DNA from 3 places in the Blautia faecicola genome. Region 3 is predicted to be linked to each of the others. Evidence: riboswitches for the same ligand, from Rfam matches in the RefSeq annotation. Region 3 holds a riboswitch; each other region holds the start of a gene.
The links. Region 3 has a riboswitch for cobalamin ahead of ETP43_RS06005 (sirohydrochlorin cobaltochelatase). Riboswitches for the same ligand answer to the same signal wherever they lie in the genome.
Positions count from the first base shown of each region.

Region 1: it holds a riboswitch for cobalamin, as region 3 does, so the genes downstream of both, ETP43_RS09715 (ABC transporter substrate-binding protein) here and ETP43_RS06005 (sirohydrochlorin cobaltochelatase) in region 3, are expected to answer to the same signal.
Region 2: it holds a riboswitch for cobalamin, as region 3 does, so the genes downstream of both, ETP43_RS11925 (hypothetical protein) here and ETP43_RS06005 (sirohydrochlorin cobaltochelatase) in region 3, are expected to answer to the same signal.

Region 1 is NZ_SDKC01000001.1:2,156,230-2,163,012, forward strand. It holds gene ETP43_RS09695 (ABC transporter ATP-binding protein) at 1-725, opposite strand, end outside; gene ETP43_RS09700 (ABC transporter ATP-binding protein) at 718-1,509, opposite strand; gene nikC (nickel transporter permease) at 1,521-2,348, opposite strand; gene nikB (nickel ABC transporter permease) at 2,354-3,292, opposite strand; gene ETP43_RS09715 (ABC transporter substrate-binding protein) at 3,390-4,982, opposite strand; cobalamin riboswitch at 5,200-5,378, opposite strand; gene ETP43_RS09720 (LysR family transcriptional regulator) at 5,499-6,404, opposite strand; gene ETP43_RS09725 (flavodoxin) at 6,536-6,783, opposite strand, start outside.
Region 2 is NZ_SDKC01000001.1:2,651,499-2,658,281, forward strand. It holds gene ETP43_RS11925 (hypothetical protein) at 1-3,765, opposite strand, end outside; cobalamin riboswitch at 3,978-4,176, opposite strand; gene ETP43_RS11930 (glycoside hydrolase family 127 protein) at 4,407-6,434, opposite strand; gene ETP43_RS11935 (helix-turn-helix transcriptional regulator) at 6,574-6,783, shown strand, end outside.
Region 3 is NZ_SDKC01000001.1:1,331,302-1,338,084, reverse strand. It holds gene ETP43_RS06005 (sirohydrochlorin cobaltochelatase) at 1-1,278, opposite strand, end outside; cobalamin riboswitch at 1,580-1,772, opposite strand; gene ETP43_RS06000 (YczE/YyaS/YitT family protein) at 2,000-2,635, opposite strand; gene rnhA (ribonuclease HI) at 2,726-3,202, opposite strand; gene ETP43_RS05990 (MutS-related protein) at 3,216-4,907, opposite strand; gene hemL (glutamate-1-semialdehyde 2,1-aminomutase) at 4,925-6,205, opposite strand; gene hemB (porphobilinogen synthase) at 6,205-6,783, opposite strand, start outside.

The sequences.
Region 1 (6,783 bases), 820 kb from region 3:
TTGGAAAGCTGTCCGCCCGGAAGTACTTCCACCACATTTCCCAGATACATGACTGCGATCTGATGGGCACACTGCTCGATCAGCGCAATATCATGACAGATAAATCCGATCGTAATATTCTTTTCTCTCTGTAATTTCGTGATCAGCTCGATGATCGTCTTCTGCACCGATACATCCAGTGCGGAGGTTGCTTCATCCATGATGATCACTTCCGGTTCCAGAGCCAGGGCACGGGCGATCGCCACACGCTGTCTCTGACCGCCGCTCATATTATGTGGATAACGATCCGAAAATTCTGCCGGCAGTTCTACCAGCTCCAGAAGTCTGCGACAGTTTTCTTCTTTTTCGGATTTTTTGATTCTCCCGAAGTTCAGTAACGGTTCGCATATGATATCACGGATCTTCATTTTCGGATTAAAGGATGCGGTCGGATCCTGAAAAACCATCTGAATATGCTGGCGGTTCTGACGCAGTTTTTCTCCCTTTAATTTTGTGATATCTTTTCCACGGTACAGGATCTCACCCTCGGAAGGGATATCGAGAGATACCAGAAATTTCATAAACGTACTTTTTCCACAGCCGGACTCTCCTACCAGTCCCAGTGTCTCTCCTTTATAAAACTTCAGATTGACATCGTTGTTGGCAAGCAGTGTCCGTCCGTCTGTCGTACGAAAACGCCGGGTCACATGTTTTGCTTCCAGGATTACTTCTTTTGATTCAGACATATCTCTCACCTCCCACGGAAGGAACGGCACCCAGAAGACTTCTGGTATATGCATTCCGGGTCTCATGCAGAATATATTCTCTCGTTCCCTGATCTTCCATTTTTCCATCTTTCATAACCACGATATAATCAGACATATACGCTGCGATTCCGAGGTTATGCGTCACCACGATGATACTGGTTCCGTAATCATCGCGCAGTTCCATCATCTGGCGCACGATCTGTGCCTGTGTTGTCACATCCAGTGCGGAGGTCGGTTCGTCCGCAAGCAGCAGTTTCGGCTGATAGGACATGCCCATCGCGATTCCCACACGCTGGCGCATACCGCCGGAAAGCTGGAACGGATAGGATTTCATCACGTTATCCGGGCTTGGAAGATTCATTTTTTCCAGCATCCCACAGCCTTTTGCCCAGGCATCTTTTTTCGAGATTTTTTCATGGGTGCGCAGATATTCCACAAATACATCTCCAACCTTTCTTGTCGGGTTCATCATCGCACCGCTGTCCTGAAAGATCATGGAGATCTCACTGCCGCGCAGGTTTCTCCACTCTTCGCGGTTATAGGAAAGCAGATCCTTTCCCTCAAACGTAATGCTTCCCCCGGAAACCACTCCGCCTCCTGCCAGAAGTCCAAGAACGGCACGGATCACGGTAGTCTTTCCGCTTCCCGATTCACCTACCAGTGATACGATCTGTCCCTGTTTCATATCCAGGTTAAAATCCTGCACGGTAGGTACATTCTTATAGGAAACGGTCACATTTTTCAACTGTAACATATTTACCATGTTTGCCCTCCTTACTCGTCTTTCGGATCCAGAATATCCCGGAGAGAATCTCCCAGCATATTAAAAACTACAACTACAATAAAAATTGCCAGACCGGGGAAAATCATCATCCATGGCGCAGACTGAATACATGCTCTTCCTTCGTTTAACATATAGCCCCATTCCGGTGCCGGAGGTTTTGCTCCGAATCCCAGGAAGGACATAGCTGCCAGTTCCAGCATCATACCACCGATATCGGTAGCTGCCGTGATGATCAGTGTAGGCAGTGCATTCGGCAACATATAACGTAAGATCATATACGGTGTTTTCGAACCGGTTACGATCGCTGCTTCCACATAGTCACAGTGACGGATCTTCAGAACCAGGCTTCGTCCGAGACGGGCGTATTTTGTCCAGTTTACTACGACAACGGCTACAATTGCATTTTTCATGCTTGCTCCCATGATACCGGCTACTGCAAGTGCCAGAACCAGACCCGGGAAAGACAGCATCATATCAGCGATTCGCATGATAATGCTGTCCACGATACCGCCAAAATATCCGGCGATCACGCCAAGTGTGGTTCCGATAAAGAAAATCAGTGCAACTACGCCGAACGTTGCTGTCAGAGACGCTCTCGCTCCGTAGATCACACGGGCAAAGATATCACGTCCCATCTTATCGGTTCCGAAGATATGTGCCTTGCTCGGAGCCAGAAGGGCTTCATCCAGGCTTCCTTTCAGCGGATCCACACCCCCGCTCACAACCGGGGCAAATACTGCAATCAGAATGATCACAACAGCCAGAATAAGAAAAAAGGTAAACTGCTTATACTGTGCAAAAAAATTCTTCTTTTTCATACTCATTACTCCTTTAATCTCATTCTCGGGTCAATATATACATAAGAAGCATCCACGATCAGGTTGATCACCATATAAATCAGCGCCAGCCACAGTACATACCCCTGAATCAGGTTATAATCGCTGGAAGTGATCGCAGACACTGCAAGGTTTCCAAGACCCGGATAGGAAAAAATAACTTCTACTACTGCCGTACCACCAAGCAGAGATCCGATGGACAGACCGAACATGGTGATCAGAGGAAGCAGAGAGTTCGGGAATACATTGAACCAGACGATTCTGGACCATTTTACTCCTCTCGCCTGGGCGCCGATCACATAATCCTGGCTCAGCTCATCAAGAACTGCGGTACGCACCTGACGGGTGTATTTGGATGTCATCGCGATCGCCAGTGTCAGTGCCGGAAGGAACAGACTCTTAAAGTCTCCCGCAGAACTGATTACCGGAAAAATCTGGAAATAGACACAAAACGCCATCATTAAAAGAAGTCCCACCCAGAAGTTCGGCATCGCACAGCCGATAAACGTGATCCCCCGTACCAGATAATCGATCCAGGTATCTTTTTTCAAAGCAGATGCCATACCGAGGGGAATAGAAAGTACCAGCATCAGCAGCATCGCCATCAGTGTCAGTTTTAAGGTCGGCCACAGTCTCTCTGCCAGAAGTTCTGTTACCGGTTTGTTCAGGGAATAGGATTTCCCGAAATCTCCCTGCAGACAGTTGCCAAGCCATCTTCCATACTGTACAAAAAACGGATCATTTAATCCCATCTCTTCTCTTGTCTGCTCTACCATCTCCTCGGTCGGCATTACACCGTTGGCGGAATACATGTTTCGCACCGGGTCTCCCGGTGACATATATGTCAGACCGAATGTAATAAAACTGATACCGAACAGTACCACGATGATCTGCAGCAGACGCATGAGTATTTGCTTCTTATTCAAATCGTTCACACCTTTCTTTTACAAAAAATACATGTTACCTTGTCATGCAACGGCATAACGCCCGGTTGTAAAAACAACCAGGCGTTTCCAGAGTTTTTTATTCTGCCGGAACAATCTCCGTACTTAACCAGTAATAATCTGCGGTATGAATCTTCGCATATCCTACATTTTTGGAATAGATCATACTGGAGTTGTAGTATCCGTCGATCAGAACTGCCGCATCATCGATCAGAATCTGCTGCATCTGGAAAATCAGATCTGCACGTTTGTCCTCATCCATCTCACTTTTCAGTTCCTGATATAAGGCATCGTATTCCGGATTGGAATATGCACAGTAAGTGCTTTCTGTTGCCCAGTTTGCCATGTAGGCGAACGGATCTCCGGTTCCTACGGTAATCCAGTTGTTGTTGTTAAAATCATAATCCAGTGCTGCCAGCTTACTCCACTGATCATCAGAACTTCCGTACTCGGAAGTAACACCGATTCCGATCTCTGTCAGATACTGGGTATGTGCATCAGAAAATTCATTCAGCAGACGGTTTTCATAAGAAATATAACGCAGATTGATATTTTCTCCATCAATCTCACGGATACCATCTCCGTCTGTATCTACAATCCCCGCATCATCCAGCAGTTTCTTCGCACCTTCCGGATCATAGGTGTATGGATTGTTCAGTTTCTCATATCCATAGGACAGGTTGGATGGAAGTACGGAAAATCCCGGTGTATACAGTCCTCCGATCGTCTTGGAATTACAGATGGTATCATAATCGATCGCCATCAGGATCGCCTGACGCAGTGTCTTGTTACCCAGAACGCCATCAAAGTTCATCCAGGAGAACCCGCAGCGCACACCGGTTGCGATATCTACGGTATAATCATCAGAATCCTGGAATTTCTGGATATCTGCTACGTTGGTGATGTTCTCTACCAGGTCAACCTGTCCACTTTCCAGTGCCATTGCTTTCGCAGAGTTGTCACCCATATACAGCAGGTTTACTTTATCATAAGGTACTTCTTCCCGGAAGTTCGGGTTTGCGACCAGTGTATAACCGACACCCACACCGTTGAAGGAATCGATCATGTACGGACCGGTTCCGATGGTACCGTTATCAAAGTTCTCCGTATGCTCTACGTCTACGATACCCATGGTCGGATGACTGAGCTGTCCCATCAGGTTAGCGTAAGGCTGTGTGGTCTTGATTGTCAGTGTACCCGCCTCATCATCTGCATCAATGGTTGCCTCGAACTCCAGATATTTTTCCGGTTTTGCGGAACCGGACGGTCCTACTTCTTTCAGATGTTCGTATGCTTCTTTTACTTTGCTTGCAGTAAGATCGCATCCGTCAGAGAACTTCAGACCTTTTTTCAGGGTAACGACCCATTCGGTATGATCATCATTCACGGTATAGCTTTCTGCCAGCCATGGTTCCAGTTCCATGTTATCGTTGAACTTGAACAATGTCTCTGTGATTCCGTAACGCATCGCGTTCCAGCCACCGTTCTCGTCACCTGCAGTGTTGACGCTTCCGTCGGTGTACATTGCACATCCGAAGTTCAGAACCTTCTCATCGGATGAAGCTTTTGATGATGAAGAGGAGCTGTCACTTCCTTTGCTTCCGCATCCTCCCAGAACCGTTGTTGCCATTACGCCTGCCAGCAGCAGTGCCAGTATCTTTTCCTTTTTCACTGATTTTCCTCCTGTGTTTTGTCTGGTATTGTCTTTTTGTTTCGCAAATTTCCTGTTTTATCGCATAGAAAAAACAGTCTGTAGCTTTATGCAGACTGTTCTCTTAATTTCTGACGCAGTAGTTTTCCGGCTCCTCCACAGTCATAAGACAAGTTTTCATCTGAATCATGCCGGAAATCACTTTATCATATTTTAAGAGTTCTCATCAGCCGTGAGAAACATCTCAAAGATATAAGCAGTTCTCCTGACTTCAGTTCATCGCCTCAAACCCCTTCCCGGAATTCCGCTCTCCCAGTGGATCGTATTCTCGGCTCCCTGTCACAGTGGCGGGACCGCAACGGATTTGCACCGTTTTCTCTATCAATGCTTATTGCAACTTATATCCTGAATGTAACGCGTCTGTCATTGTACCAGAGAAACTGCATCCTGACAACGCATTTATCCATTCCAATTTGTTATATATTTTTTCTCTTTTCCCCGCATTTTCACGATTTCTGACCGTTTTTTCGCCAGGATCTATGCCTGACCGTTATATTTACTGATCTCTTTCAGATATTCCTTTCCGATCGAACTTAACGGAATCCCCTTTCGTTTCAGGTAGCCGATCGTCATCGTTTCTTCTGTGGAGAGTTTTACCGCACAGTATTCCGAACCATTCAGATTTTCGCAGATAATGCCGCTGCAAAGCGTATATCCGTTCAGTCCTTTCATCAGGTTCAGCATCGTCGCGCGGTCATTTGCCTTGATCGACTGTTTGTATTCATAGGTGCTGAATACTTCCTCCGCAAAATAAAACGAATTGTTGCTGCCCTGGTCAAACGAGAGAAATGGATAATCTTCCAGATCTTCCAGGGTAATCTTTTTCTTTTTTGCCAGCGGATGACCGCTCCACAGGTAAACGTATTCCTGACAGTCAAAAAGCTCATGAAATTCCAGATTATTTTCCTCAAAGATCTTTTCCAGCACTTTCCGATTAAAATCATTCAGATATAAAATACCAAGCTCGCTCCGGAAGTTTTTCACATTTTCGATCACATCATACGTCTGTGTCTCATAAATAGAAAATTCATACCGATCCATCCCGAAGCGTTTCACCATCTCCACAAATGCCTGCACCGCAAACGAATAATGCTGCATGGAAACACCGAACTTTTTCTTTACTTTTTCTTTATCCACATACCGTGCCTTGATCAGGGCATACTGTTCCACGACCTGTCTGGCATAGCCGATAAATTCTTCTCCGTCCGGTGTCACCTGGATCCCGCGGTTCGTTCTCCGGAAAATCTCGATTCCCACTTCGTCTTCGAGTTCCCGGATGGCTGCCGAGAGACTGGGCTGGGAGATAAATAATTTCTGCGCCGCCTGATTCATCGAACGGGAATCCGCCACGGTAATTGCATAGCGTAACTGTAATAATGTCATATCCTGCTGCTCCTTTTTCTGTCGTGCTGTAAAAATATGTTTTGATTATACCCTAAGATTTTCCATAAAAAAAGACCTTACGGATTCTTTTTACGGAATCCATAAGGTCCTCGATTTTATTTGTCAAAGCTTTATGCCAGTGCTGCGCCCAGTGCCTTGCAGTTTTCTACGCCGTCATCATCCGGCATGTCGTTGCAGATTACACTCTCTGTTGCCAGAACAGCTCCTGCTTCTTTACAGCTTTCCTCCCAGTTTCTCATCCATTCACCGTCTCCCCATCCATAAGATCCGAACAGTGCGATTTTTTTGTCTTTCAGTTCAGCTTTGCAGCCGTCAAACATTGGTTCAAATTCGTCTTCTTCCAGCACTTCATCTCCCA
Region 2 (6,783 bases), 1.3 Mb from region 3:
GGACGCTACGGTAATCGGCTGATCGAGTGCGGATACCGGGATCTCGTATGTTCTTCCGGTCTTGGTCCCGCCGTCCAGTGTGTAGGTTGTCGTTCCATTGTATTTGATCCAGTTTCCGGTATCGGTTGCCGCATCGGCTGCGCTTCCCATATACAGGTAATCATAGCCAACACCGCTCAGTGTGATCAGTGCTGTCATCTTGCCGTTTTTCACGGTCAGTTTTGTTCCCACTACTTTGAACATGGCTGCGCCGGTTACAGCACTTGTGCTGTAGATACCATCTGCCGGTGTTCCCTCAGCCGGAACATCTCCGATCTTCTCCAGATTTTTGGAGCTGATCGTAACAGTTCTGTCATACCACTTCTGCTGACGTTCGGAATGAGACGCCATCGTGAGCGCGGTATCCAGTGCGGATACCGGAATCTCATACGTTCTTCCGGTTTTAGTCTCGCCGTCCAGTGTATAGGTAGTTGTTCCGTTGTATTTGATCCAGTTGCCGGTATCGGTTGCCGCATCGGCTGCGGTTCCCATATACAGGTAATCATAGCCTTCACCACTTAATGTGATTAATGCTGTCATTTTACCATTTTTCACGGTCAGTTTGACACCAACCACTTTGAACATGGCTGCACCGGTCTCTGCGGTAGTGTTGTAGATACCGTCTGCCGGAGCATTGGATGGTTCCTGTGTAGGTTCCTGGGATGGCGTTGCATCCACATCCGGAGCTTTTGCATCTGCATACGGATCATCCGCGCTCTCTACCTGACTTTTTCCTGTTCCCGCATCTGTGCAGGCTGTCGTCATGGTATCCGGAGCCGGAATGGTCATCTGATACGTTCCCTCGGACCATTTTCCGGTTTTCGTGCTGTAGAGTACATAAGAAAATGTCTTTCCGGTAATATCTGTGGTGAATCCATCCCAAATATATCCATACGCACCATTGGTCAGTTTCCACAGAGACAGATAATTTCCGCCGTCTCCGCTCTTGATTGCTTTGTTGATTTCGTCTCTGGTTCCAAAATACATTCTGTCATAGATATCGCTGTCCGTAGCCATCACCACACGACCAAGTGCTCCACTGGTAACCATGTAGTAACTCTTGTCTGCGTTGATGATAAAATCTTTTGCATCGGTCGTGAGATTGGCTTTCCGGTAAATGATATCTTCCGGTACATCCCCGATCTTTGTCATAAACTGCGGGATCTCCAGATAATCCTGTTTTGTCAGCCATTTTGCTGTTCCTTTTGCGTTATGTAATACAAACGGAACTTTGGTTCCCAGCTGGGATTTTTTCAGGGTGAAGGTATATACCCGGTATTCCGGACGGCTCGGATCCGATTCTCCGAGAAGTTTTCCTTCTACTGCATTGGCATCTTTGACATCATCACTGTCTCCGACTTCACCGATATACAGTTTATCGTAAGAAGTAGAACCAGAGTAAATGGTAACTGTGATCTCGTCTCCCTTTACCGTGATCGTACTGTCATCTTCAATGTTAAATACACCATTCTGCGTATGGGCATTGCCATAAACATCATATATTCCGTTCGGATAGCTTGCCGCATCAAAGGTTTTCCCTACGTTCGGAATCTTGATAAACAGATTTCTTCCGCTGGTCAGCCAGCTTCCGTTGGTACGTCCCGGCGTAATCGGAACGTAGATTCCCTGCTGATCTGCAGATACCTGGAAGGTAAATGTGGTCTGGTCATCTTTCTTTCCAAGATAAATTCTGTCATAGATCGTTCCGTCTACGGTAAATGTAACGGTCACCTGATCGCCGGAGAGTTTCGCAGAAGAACTTACTACCTTAAATCCGTTTAATGTTGCCGCAGTACCGCCCTGTTCTATGGTTACACCTGCCTCCGGCAGTTCAACATCTTCGCTTCCCTTTACTTCCGGCACAACCAGATACAACTGCTGATTGCTGTACCAGTTACCGTCCGGTTTTCCGAGAACAACCGAAATGGCTTTTCCTGTCAGGCTCTTATCCACGCTGAAGCTGAATCTCCATACCCCGTTGTCCTGTGTTCCGTTGATCACCGGTGTCTTATTTTCATCACTGTTTTTACCAAGATACAGCTTGTCAAACGATGTGTTTGTGGTCTCCACGGTCAGATCGATCTTATCTCCATTCACCTTTGCCTCAAAGGTTGAGATCTGGAACATCTTGAATTCTGTTCCGTCCGCTTTGATCACCTGTGCTTTGGAGGTATCTGACGGTGTCACATCCGGATCCGGTGTTTCGGTCGGTTCCGTGGTCGGCTCCGGGTTTTCCCCGTTACCTTTGAACTCCGGAATCGTCAGATACAGGTCTGCTCTGCTGTAGAATGTTCCGTTTGCTTTGATCGGTACAAACTGTAATTTTGTTCCTGCTTTGCTCAGCGGAATGCTGAATTTGTATACCTGATTGTTATCCTCGTTGATCGTTCCCTCAATGACCGGTGTTTTCTCTTCATCTTCTTTACTTCCCAGGTAAATACCGGTGTATGAGAACTTTCCGGATGCATTCGCTTTCAGGTACAGTTCAATATTAATGTTTTCTCCATTCACTGTTGCGGTGGATTTTTCCACATTGAACATCGTAAATGCAGATCCGTCTGCTTTTTCTGCTGTGATACTGTTTTCCACTTTGCTTCCGTCCGGTACGGATGGTGCCGTGGTCGGTTCCGGATCTGTATCAGTGCTTCCCAGTGTCGGCAGTTTCAGTGCAATTTTACTGGAACTGAACTTCTGTGTTCTTCCGTTTCTCGGTACAAAGATGACTTCCTGACCATTTTTCTCTGCCGGTACGCTAAACGCGAATTTCTCCAGATTCAGCTCAGTATCCACTTCGCCCATTACCAGCGGTTCCTTGGTCTCGTCATCCCATCTTCCGATATACAGTGCATCGTATGTAAACCTTCCACTGCTCGCCGGACTTACATAGATTTCCACATCGATCTGATCCCCGTTCAGGGTTGCTGAAGATTTTGCAATTTTGAACATGGAATAATCCGTTCCTGCTTTGTCTCCGTTAGCTTCATCCGTCGCATATACTGCTTTGATTACATTCTCTGCTGTACTGCTGTTGTCTGCTGTGGTAACTACAGATTTCTCTTCTTTCTGATCCTCTGCCTGCGTCTGCTCTTTTGTCTCTGTCTTTGCAGATGCTGTCTGAGATTTCTCCGGTACCTGGCAGAAGACATCTTCTTTTGTGTACCACTCACCGGATGCTTTCATGCCCGGTACGATCTGTAATTTGCTGCCAAGCTTCTCCTCGCTGACGACAAACTGGAAGGTGTACTGTCCGTTCGGACTCTTCTTTCCTTCTACGACCGTTTTTTTCTCGGTATCTTCTTTCTTTCCTACATATAACTGATCATACACATCGCTGTCTGTATAAACCGTAACCAGGTATTCGTCTTTGGTTTCAATCAGCTCTGTCTTTGTCACTTTCAGATCCGGTAACTCTTTTACAGTTTCTGCATCCGCTGCACTGTCCTTTGTTTCCGTTGCTGCTTCTGCTTTTTCCTGTTTACTTTCCGTTTCCTTTTCTTCCTGTGTTGCTTCCTCTTTTACAGGTTCTTTCGTTGTCTCCGAAGTCTCTGTCACCTGCTGTGTAACTTCCACAGTCGCTTCCGGCTCTGTTGTCACCGGAACTTCCGCTTCGCTCACCTGCCCGGCCACTTCCGTATCCGGAGCAGCAGCAAATGTGCCCGACGGCATACCCAGTGCCATCATTACAGACAGAGATACCGAAAGTACTCTCTTTCCTGTTCCTTTCATCTCACATTTCCTTTCTTTATAAATGTATCATCTGTGGCGGTCAAACGAGAAGTGACCGTAAACCCGTCAGCATACAAGTTTCCTGAACATAAAAAAGTAGCCATATCCTTCTCAAAAGTCAGATACAACTACAGACACACAATCCCTGTCTTCAGACTGAAACAACATAATAATGCTTTTCGATCTTTTGGAGTTCTGCTTTCTTCGGAAGCTCATCACCAACTTTCCCAGCAGGTTTTCTGACTCACAGATCATCGCCTTGTCAAACCTTCTCACATGATCTCTCCATGCAATGGCATCCCATGACAACACTCCCTGTTCACAGTGACCGGATCGTTCAGGACTCCCACCTGATTCCCTATTATCCCCGCAGCAGCAACCGCCACCTTGAGGCACTGGAAAACTCTGTCATCAGTAAGTATAACAAAGTCCCCAAATAAGTCAACCCTTCTTTCCCGCTAATTCTCCCTCCATCGAATACCTATTTTATTTGCATAATCGCTCCCACGTTTTCTAATGAATGACTCTCTTTTCACTTTTTTCACTTCACAAATACATATTTTAAATATGTGTGTAAAAAGTACTATTATTCTTTTCAAACTTATCAGTTACCACCAAACTCAGAAACGCCTCACACTTTTCTAAACTCTAACCCAAACCTCCATCTCATTCTCCCCCCTGTTAGCCCACGTATAATAAGGCACAAACCTCAACTCCACAGGCTTTCTCTCCTTCTTCTTATACACATGATACAATTCCCCCTCTTTCTTCGCCGTATCCACAACTCTATATCCCTCCATCAGCACAACCTTCACCTGATTTCTACAGATCTCCCCATCCGAAACCCGTGCCTCAGCCTCCGGCTCCACCTCCAGAAGATGCAGATTCTCCCCATTATCCACCGCTTCCAGACAATACACAACCGGTCCGCGCATCACTGCCACCCTGCCGGCATCCTCACGAACCCTTTCGTCCGCCTCTACCAGCCGTACCGGCATCGCAAAATGAAGCTTCACCGTATCACTTTCTCCCCATGCCTTCTTCACATACAGATACCCGTCTTTCACTGATACCTCGTCCTGCTCGGCGCCTTCCAGGGTATATGCCCCTTCACACCATCCCGGAATCCGCATCGCAAGTACAAACTCCGTTCCCTTCGCCTCTACCGTGACCGCAACCTCCCCGTCCCACGGCATCTGCGAATCCACACGCACCTGTACCTCGCGCTCGCCAACCATTTTCTTCAATGTACTTCCCATATACAGATGTACAAACAGCGTATCCTCTTTCTCCGTAAACGCATACGCCCCGATCGAACTGATCAGTCTCGCCAGATTCGGCGGGCAGCATGCACAGCCAAACCATTTCTGCCGTACCGGTTTGACATGGAATTTTCTCTCATCCTTATGACACGCTTCCGGCAGTACCTCCAGCGGATTTACATAGAAGAAACTCTTTCCGTCCAGTGCCATGCCGCTTAAAATCCCATTATACAGCGCCAGTTCCATCACATCCGCATATTTTGCATCCGGGCAGATCTCCAGCATCCTTCTTGCAAAAAATACCAGACCGATCGAAGCACAGGTCTCCGCATACGCCGTATCATTCGGCAGATCATAGGGAAAGGAAAATGCTTCGCCGATATGTGTACCGCCGATTCCACCGGTGATATACATTTTCTCTTTTGTGATGCTGTCCCACAATTTCTCACACGCTGCATACAACGATTCGTCCCCGGTCATCCTTGCGATATCTGCCATACCGGAATACAGATACACCGCGCGCACCGAATGACCAACCGCTTCGTCCTGTTCCCTCACCGGCATATGTGCCTGATTATATGCATATCTCAGATCATCCTCATGACCACGTTTCACCTCTTCCGGGTGCTCTTTATCAAAATAATACGGACGTTTTCCACGCTCATCGATAAAGAATTTGCTCAGTTCCAGATATCTCGCCTCTCCGGTCACATCATACAGGCGAACCAGCGCCATCTCCGCAATCTCATGTCCCGGATAGCCCTTGCATTTTCCTTCCTCCGCGCCAAAATGCGCCGCCGCATAATCCGCAAACCGCGCCGCTGCCTTCAACAGCTTGTCTTTTCCCGTCGCCTCATAATAAGCCACCGCACCCTCGATCAGATGTCCCATACAGTACAGTTCATGATGATCTTTCAGATTGGTAAAAATATGATTCTTTCCATTAATAATATAGTAAGTATCCAGATATCCGTCGTCCTGCTGTGCCGCACACACGATATCGATCGCACCGTCTGCGATCCTTTCCAGTTCCGGATCCGGATGCTGGGTCAGAGAATAACCCACCGCCTCGATCCATTTGGAAAAATCACTGTCCTGAAAGACAAATCCATAAAATTTATCTTCCAGATGCTCCGGATCTTCCGGCAGTGTCTCAAAACCGCGGAAGGTATATTCCGGTTCCTTAAATGCATCTCCCCGTTCTCTTCTCTCCTGATTCTTTTTTGCCGCCACCTTAAAATTCCGCATGGCAAAACTCGGAGCCGCCCCCTCGACCCGATCGTTCAACGCTTCCCACTGATACGGAATCACTTCTTTCCTTACCAGTTCCATCTCCCGCTTCCAGAAACTGTCATTGATCTGCATGCTGCGCAGTGACAGCGGATGTGAATACATTTTTTTATCCATTTGCAATACCTCCTGTTTGCGATTATACTTACGGTAGGACTTGAACCTCACGTTTTTCTGGTTCTATCCTAATATAATTTTGCTGATTTATACATTGATCATATGGAAACCGGCATGTATAAACTGGAAAGGTCTTACGATGGTACTTCTTGAGAAAATGAAACTGCATACGGTCGCAAGTGGCAACTATGTTACATCCGTCCACGGGATGCTGCACCCGGACCGTATTTTAAAAGAACACGATTTTTTATATATTTTAGATGGAACCTGGGAAATCCGGGAAGATGGCGTGATCTATCAGCTGCACAGCGACGATCTTCTGATTCTTGCTGCCGGACGTCATCATTAT
Region 3 (6,783 bases):
GTTTGCTGTAGAAGCGCTCTTTCCATCAATTGCAGCTTTACTATGTGCTACATACAGATCCTGGATAGAAGAGATCTCTCCCAGTCCTGCGATCTGAGTATCAATCTTGTCAAATGCTCCTGATGCCTCGAACTGGCTCTTCCAGGAATCCTCATCATCTCCGGCCATATCGTTATTTGCATGGTCTCCGGCTACTACCATCAGAGGACGAAGCACTACTTTTTTGTATCCTGCTTCTTTGATCTTTTCGATCACTGCTTCACATGCAGTATCTTCCGGCTCGCCTTCTACAGTTCCGATAAATACATTCTTGTATCCCAGATCGTTCATCTGGCTCTGCATCTGGCTGTAGCTGATCTTCGCAGTGTGGGAAGTTCCGTGTCCCATGAATACGAATGCGGTTCCGTCTGCCTCTGCCGCATCCAGATCATCATATCCTGCAGTTTTTACTGCCTCTGCTGTGATGGCTTCTGCTACTGCTTTTTTGTCATCATTGACTGCATCGTCACTGTCCCCGACTTCTCCCAACAGTGGCTCTGCGATAGTTACGGATTCAAATTTATCTTTGTAGCCTTCTACTGCTTCTGTCAGCTCGTCATACTCAGCGCCATGCATCAGATGGGTCGGCTGTACCACCAGGTTCTTTACGCCATTGTCTACGGCACGCTGCAGGGCCTGATCCATATTGTCGATCTTCTCATCATCACGGGCCTGTACATGGTTGATGATGATCTGTGCGGTAAAGGCTCTTCTTACGGACCAGTCCGGATATGCGGTCTGCAGGGCTTTCTCGATACCTCCGATATCTGCTGCACGGCTGCCGTTGAAGGAAGTACCGAAACTTACTACCAGCAGTTCGTTGTCACCGATGTCATCTCCGTTTAACGGATCGTCCTTGGATGCATCACCGGTATCTCTTCCGAAGTAATCAGGGTCTGCATTTTCACCTTCTACCAGTTCTTTCTGTGCGTCGGTCAGAGCATCCCAGGCTTCTTTGGCTTCTTTACACTGTTCGTCAGTGTTGTCGTTTCTTTCCTGCACATAGATCTGATCGATCAGGGCTGCTACTTTATCTGCTGCCTCCTGGTCAGATGCACTGTCGTCTGTTGCTTCTTCTGTGGCTTCTTCTGTCGGCTCTGCTTCTTCTGTGGCTTCTGCATCCTTTGTTGTTTCTGTTGTTGTGGATGCACTGTCATCCTTTGCTGTGTTTCCACATCCTGTCATCATGGACATGGTCATAGCTGCTGAAAGCATCAGCACTACAATTTTCTTTTTCATCTCATGGTTCCTCCTGTCTTTGTCCTTTTGAGATTGTGTACCACGGTGGTACAGGACGGCTCTCCGAAGAAGGTTGTCTGGGGTCCTGCCCGCATGAAACGTAAAAAACCTCCGTCCGGAGACGAAGGTAGTAGGTACTACATTTGGAATTCTTCTTATAGTTTCAGAATCAGTTTCAGGGATACCAGAACCGTTTAACGGTTATAGATGTTTCTTTCACCATAAGTGCCGGAAAAACCATTTTTATACAAGCAAACAGGTTTTTCTTTCGTACTGCCAATTCCTCGTGGCCTGAACTTTCGTTCCCGTACTGCGCAAAGGCAGGTCTCCCGGCTGATCGCTCAAGCGGTTTGACACCTTCCCGGTTTCCCAGTGGTTTTTGTCTTCCCTCGCGAATCACGGTGACGAGTTCGTACAGGATTCACACCTGTTTCCCTTTTCACCGGATTAACAGAAATCTTCTGTCATCCGACACCTTACGCTTTTCTATGTGGTCGATATTCGGTAATTTTTACCGTTATCTTTTTAACAGAATGAGTATAGCATTCTACGTGCATACTGTCAATCATTATTCCGTGATCGTTGGAAAAACTCACGAAAAAAATACACCGGATGCTGTGCTGTCTGCTCTCACACCGTTTTTCAAAATATAATTTCAAATATACTCCGTGCTCACAGAAAATCCGCTGGACACCAGCGGATTTTCCCTTATTCTCGTTCTTTATTTGTGAAACATTTCTCCTGCTGCCATCTTATCCGTAAAATGTTCTCTGCAAAACTGGATGAACGGTCCCATACAGAAAGCATAGACCAGTGTGGCCAGTCCCAGGTCTCCTCCCAGAGCAAAGCCGACCGCACAACATACCACGTCGGTACTGATTCTTACTGCGCGGAACGGAAATTTTGTTTTCTCCGTGATTGTCAGTGCCTGTGCATCGTATGGAGACACGCCAAGCTCTGAAGAGTAATACAAAGCAGAGGAAATAGAAATCAGTATCACAACAATCAACAGTAAAATCACACGCACTGCCATTGACGGATGTTCTCCCACCATTTTTACAACTGCTTTTCTGGTGGCATCTGTGACAAATCCACTGAAAAACAGATTGACAACTGTTGCAATTCCAAGTAATTTTCGGTTAAAGATAAATGCTATGATCAGCAAAACAGCACACACCACAATGTATACCGTCTGGTATGTCGCATGAAAAGCATTGGAAAATCCAAAAATAATAACGCTGAACGGATCCACTCCAAGCCCTGAAATTTTCTGGAGTCCTACGGAAGCCGCAGTCAGTGCGATTCCGATTACCGCCATTGCGATACGAACCCCCAGATTATTCTTTTTTGTTCCCATAATAAAAGATCCTCCTTCTCTTCCTCTCTCCCGAAGATCAGATTTTTCATCTGTTTTTTATAACAAAATCATTCTGAATGACCTTTTTCTTTATGCGATCCCCGGATCCACCAGCAGATTGTCTCCATCCGCCGCGGAGGTTGCCAGGTAATCACACCGCTCATTCATCTCGTGACCGTCGTGGCCTTTCACCCAGATAAATTCTACCTGGTGCGGTTCTTTCGCCTGTAACAGCCGTTTCCACAGATCCACATTTTTTACCGGTTCATTTTTTCCGCGTTTCCAGCCTTTTTTGATCCAGCCGTCGATCCAGTGCTGGTTAAAAGCATCAACCAGATACTTGGAATCGGAGTATAACTGGATCTGGCAGGGACGGTTTAGAGCTTCAAGTCCCACGATCGCCGCCATCAGTTCCATCCGGTTATTCGTTGTCTTTTTGTATCCTGCGGAAAGCTCTTTCTCGTGAAGATTTCCGTTTCGATCGGTATAATGCAAGACACAGCCGTACCCGCCCGGTCCGTCCGGGTTGCCTCTGGCTGCGCCGTCGGTATAGATTTTTACTAACATAACACTTCTCCTTTTATTTCCACACACCCGTTTCTTCAAACTGTTTCGCACTCTCCTGCGCTGCCTCGATGATCTTCGGATCATAGCCGATCATGGCAAGCAGACGGATCGCATTTCTCGTCATGGCTCTGCCGGTACGGAGTTTATAGTCAAATACCACATCCTTTTCCTGAATCTCTTCCTCAAAGTGATAATTATCATACTCTTTTTCCAGGATATAAGACAGTTCGATATCGTGCGTTGCCGCCATCGCAAGGACTTTCGGTTTTGCCAGAGAATGAAGAATCTGCGAGGATGCGGCAATTCGCTCGATCGTGTTCGTTCCGCGAAGAACCTCATCCACGATACATAGTACCGGTTCGGGCTTTTCACATTCCTCTAGGATTCGTTTCAGAGAACGGATCTCTACCATATAGTAACTCTCTCCACCTGCCAGATTGTCACGCAGTGCCATCGAGGTAAGAACTTTCAGAAAACTTCCCCGGTGCTGTTTTGCGATGCAGGTATGCACCGTCTGCGCCAGGATCGTATTGATCGCGATCGTCTTTAGGAATGTGGATTTTCCGGAGGCATTTGAGCCAGTGATCAGCACACCCCGCTGCATCCGGATACCATTTACCACCGGATCAGCGATCAGCGGGTGATACAGTTCCTCAACTTCCAGAGATGCACCCTCTGCGTTGTCTGTTTCCGTAAATTCCGGCAGACTGTAATACGGAAGGCTCTCTCGGAACGAAGCGACTGCGATCAGGGCATCCAGTTCCCCGATCGCCTGATACATGTCCTCGATGATTGCTTCATTTCCTTCCACATGCTTTAGCATCGAATAAAACTTGATAAAATCCACCTGGAAAATGATCCGCAGATAGGAAACAACGATGGCTTCCAGCCCGTCCTGTACAGAATTCGTCGAAGCCACCAAAAAAGCACCCCGGCGGAAACTTTTCATTTTCTTTCTTCCCTCTCGGATCCGGTCGAGATACGTCTGGATCACCGGATTGTCCAGTTTTTCAAACTGATCCGCCGCCCGCAGAAGGCGCAGGATGCAGACGAAGCAGTTCAGATACGGTTCGATCTTTTTGGAATCTCTTGTATGAACCACCGCACTGACACAGAGCATCAGGAGCAGCAGAAACATACAGGGAATCGGTTTTATTAACGTAGCGATGATCGCTGCGACCGAAAGTCCCGCAAGCATGGGATATTTTGCTCTTCCGGTGCGATCCACGTCTTTCAGTGCATCGATGTAATCTGCAATCGACATTTTCCAGATCTTTTTGACTTCCTTTACCCGGGTGAGTACCTGGATCCGCTCCTCTTCATGTGTCTGAAAATACGCAATCAGTCGTTCTCTCTCCTCAAGCACTTCCCGGTGCATCTGTGGCTGACGCAGCATCTGATAGAGGACATCTTCTCCGCAGGACGATAGTGTATTGTTCATGCGTATAAAAATTTCGTCCATCTGCAGATCGTTCCAGGTGATGTCATCGATCATAAACGGTTCGCCCTCATGCCGTCTGGCATAATGGGAAATGCTCTCAAGTTCCTCCTGGGTATATTCCCGATCCGGTATGGTTCCCCAGCGCTGTTTTAAGTGCCGCAGAAACCATTTGCGCTGCCGGATCTTATCCCAGATGATCATGGCAGTGCACAGGATCAGGATGCCCCCTGCCGTGAGCAGGGTTATCATCCATTCACTTTTCATTTATTATCCTCTTAAAATTACTCCGCTTTCAGGAATCCCTCAAAGATATCCAGAGTCTCTTTGGTTGTCTCTTCGGTATGCGCATTGGATAAGAACATTGCCTCGAACTGAGACGGTCCAAGATGTACCCCATGCTCCAGCATATAGCGGAAGTAACGGGCAAATTCTTCGGTATCGGAAGTCTTCGCATCTTCATAATTTTCCACATCCTGATCGGTGAAATAGATGCATCCCAGAGAACAGATATGGTTGACTTTCCACGGTTTTCCGTATTTTTTCACCAGTTCTTTCATGCCTTCATACAGCTTGTCACCCATATGGCTCATGTTGGTGTAGATTTCCGGATGATCTTTCAAGATTTTTAACTGCGTCAGTCCTGCTGCCATAGCCACCGGATTACCGCTCAGGGTTCCTGCCTGGTATACATGACCGACCGGTGCGATCACTTCCATGATCTCCCGTTTTCCGCCAAAGGCACCGACCGGCATACCGGCACCGATGATTTTTCCGTAAGTCACCAGATCCGCCTCGATACCAAAGCGTTCCTGTGCACCGCCGAATGCCAGACGGAAGCCTGTGATAACCTCGTCAAAGATCAGAACCGTACCATTTTTTGTGCAGAGTTCCCGAAGACCTTTTAAGAAGCCTTCTTTCGGAAGTACCACACCCATGTTGGCAGCTACCGGCTCTACGATCACGGCTGCGATCTGTCCTTCATTCTCTTCAAAGAGCATCTTGACGCTTTCAAGATTGTTGTATACAGCAGTCAGGGTATCCTGGGTTGCTCCCGCAGGTACACCGGCACTGTCCGGGATTCCCGCGGTCATCACACCGGAACCGGCTTTTACCAACAGGGCATCGGAATGTCCGTGATAGCATCCGGCGAATTTGACGATTTTATTTCTTCCGGTATATCCTCTGGCGGCACGGATCGCGCTCATCACGGCTTCTGTTCCGGAGTTTACCATACGGATCATCTCGATAGACGGAATATTTTCACATATAAATTCTGCCATCTCCACCTCGCTCTCGGTAGCCGCACCGAAGCTCAGACCGCTTTCTGCTTTGCGGATCACGGCGTTCCGGACTTCCGGGTTGTTATGACCAAGGATCATCGGTCCCCAGGAACTGATATAATCGATATATCTCTTGCTGTCTGCATCTACCACATACGGACCTGTGGCTCCCTCGATAAACCGCGGGGTCATTCCCACAGAGCCGTAGGCACGTACCGGGCTGTTGACGCCTCCCGGAATAACTTTCACTGCTCTTTCAAATAATTCGTCTGATCTGCTCATTATCCGATCCTCCCTTCGTCCATACATTTTGCCAGTTCTTTTGCATAATAAGTCAGATAAATCTGTGCGCCGGCGCGATAGGTGCTCACTGCCATCTCACACATGATCCTCTCTTCATCGATCCAGCCTTTCTGTGCAGCTGCTTTCACCATCGCGTATTCTCCGCTGACGCTGTAGGCTGCTACCGGAACATTCGTCACTTCTTTTACTTTTGTGATCATATCCAGATAAGACATCGCCGGTTTTACCATGATGATATCGGCTCCCTCATCCACATCGAGAAGGGCTTCTTTCACACCTTCGCGGCTGTTGTGCGGATCCATCTGATAACTCTTTCTGTCTCCGAATGCCGGAGCAGAATCTGCCGCCTCACGGAACGGACCGTAGAAAGCAGATGCGTATTTTACCGCATAGGACATGATCGGGGTCTCTTTGTGACCGTTTTTGTCTAACATGTTGCGGATTGCCAGCACACGACCGTCCATCATATCGGAAGGTGCTACCATGTCCGCACCTGCCTGCACATGGGACAGAGCTGTCTTTGCCAGCAGATCCAGGGTGCTGTCATTTTCCACTTC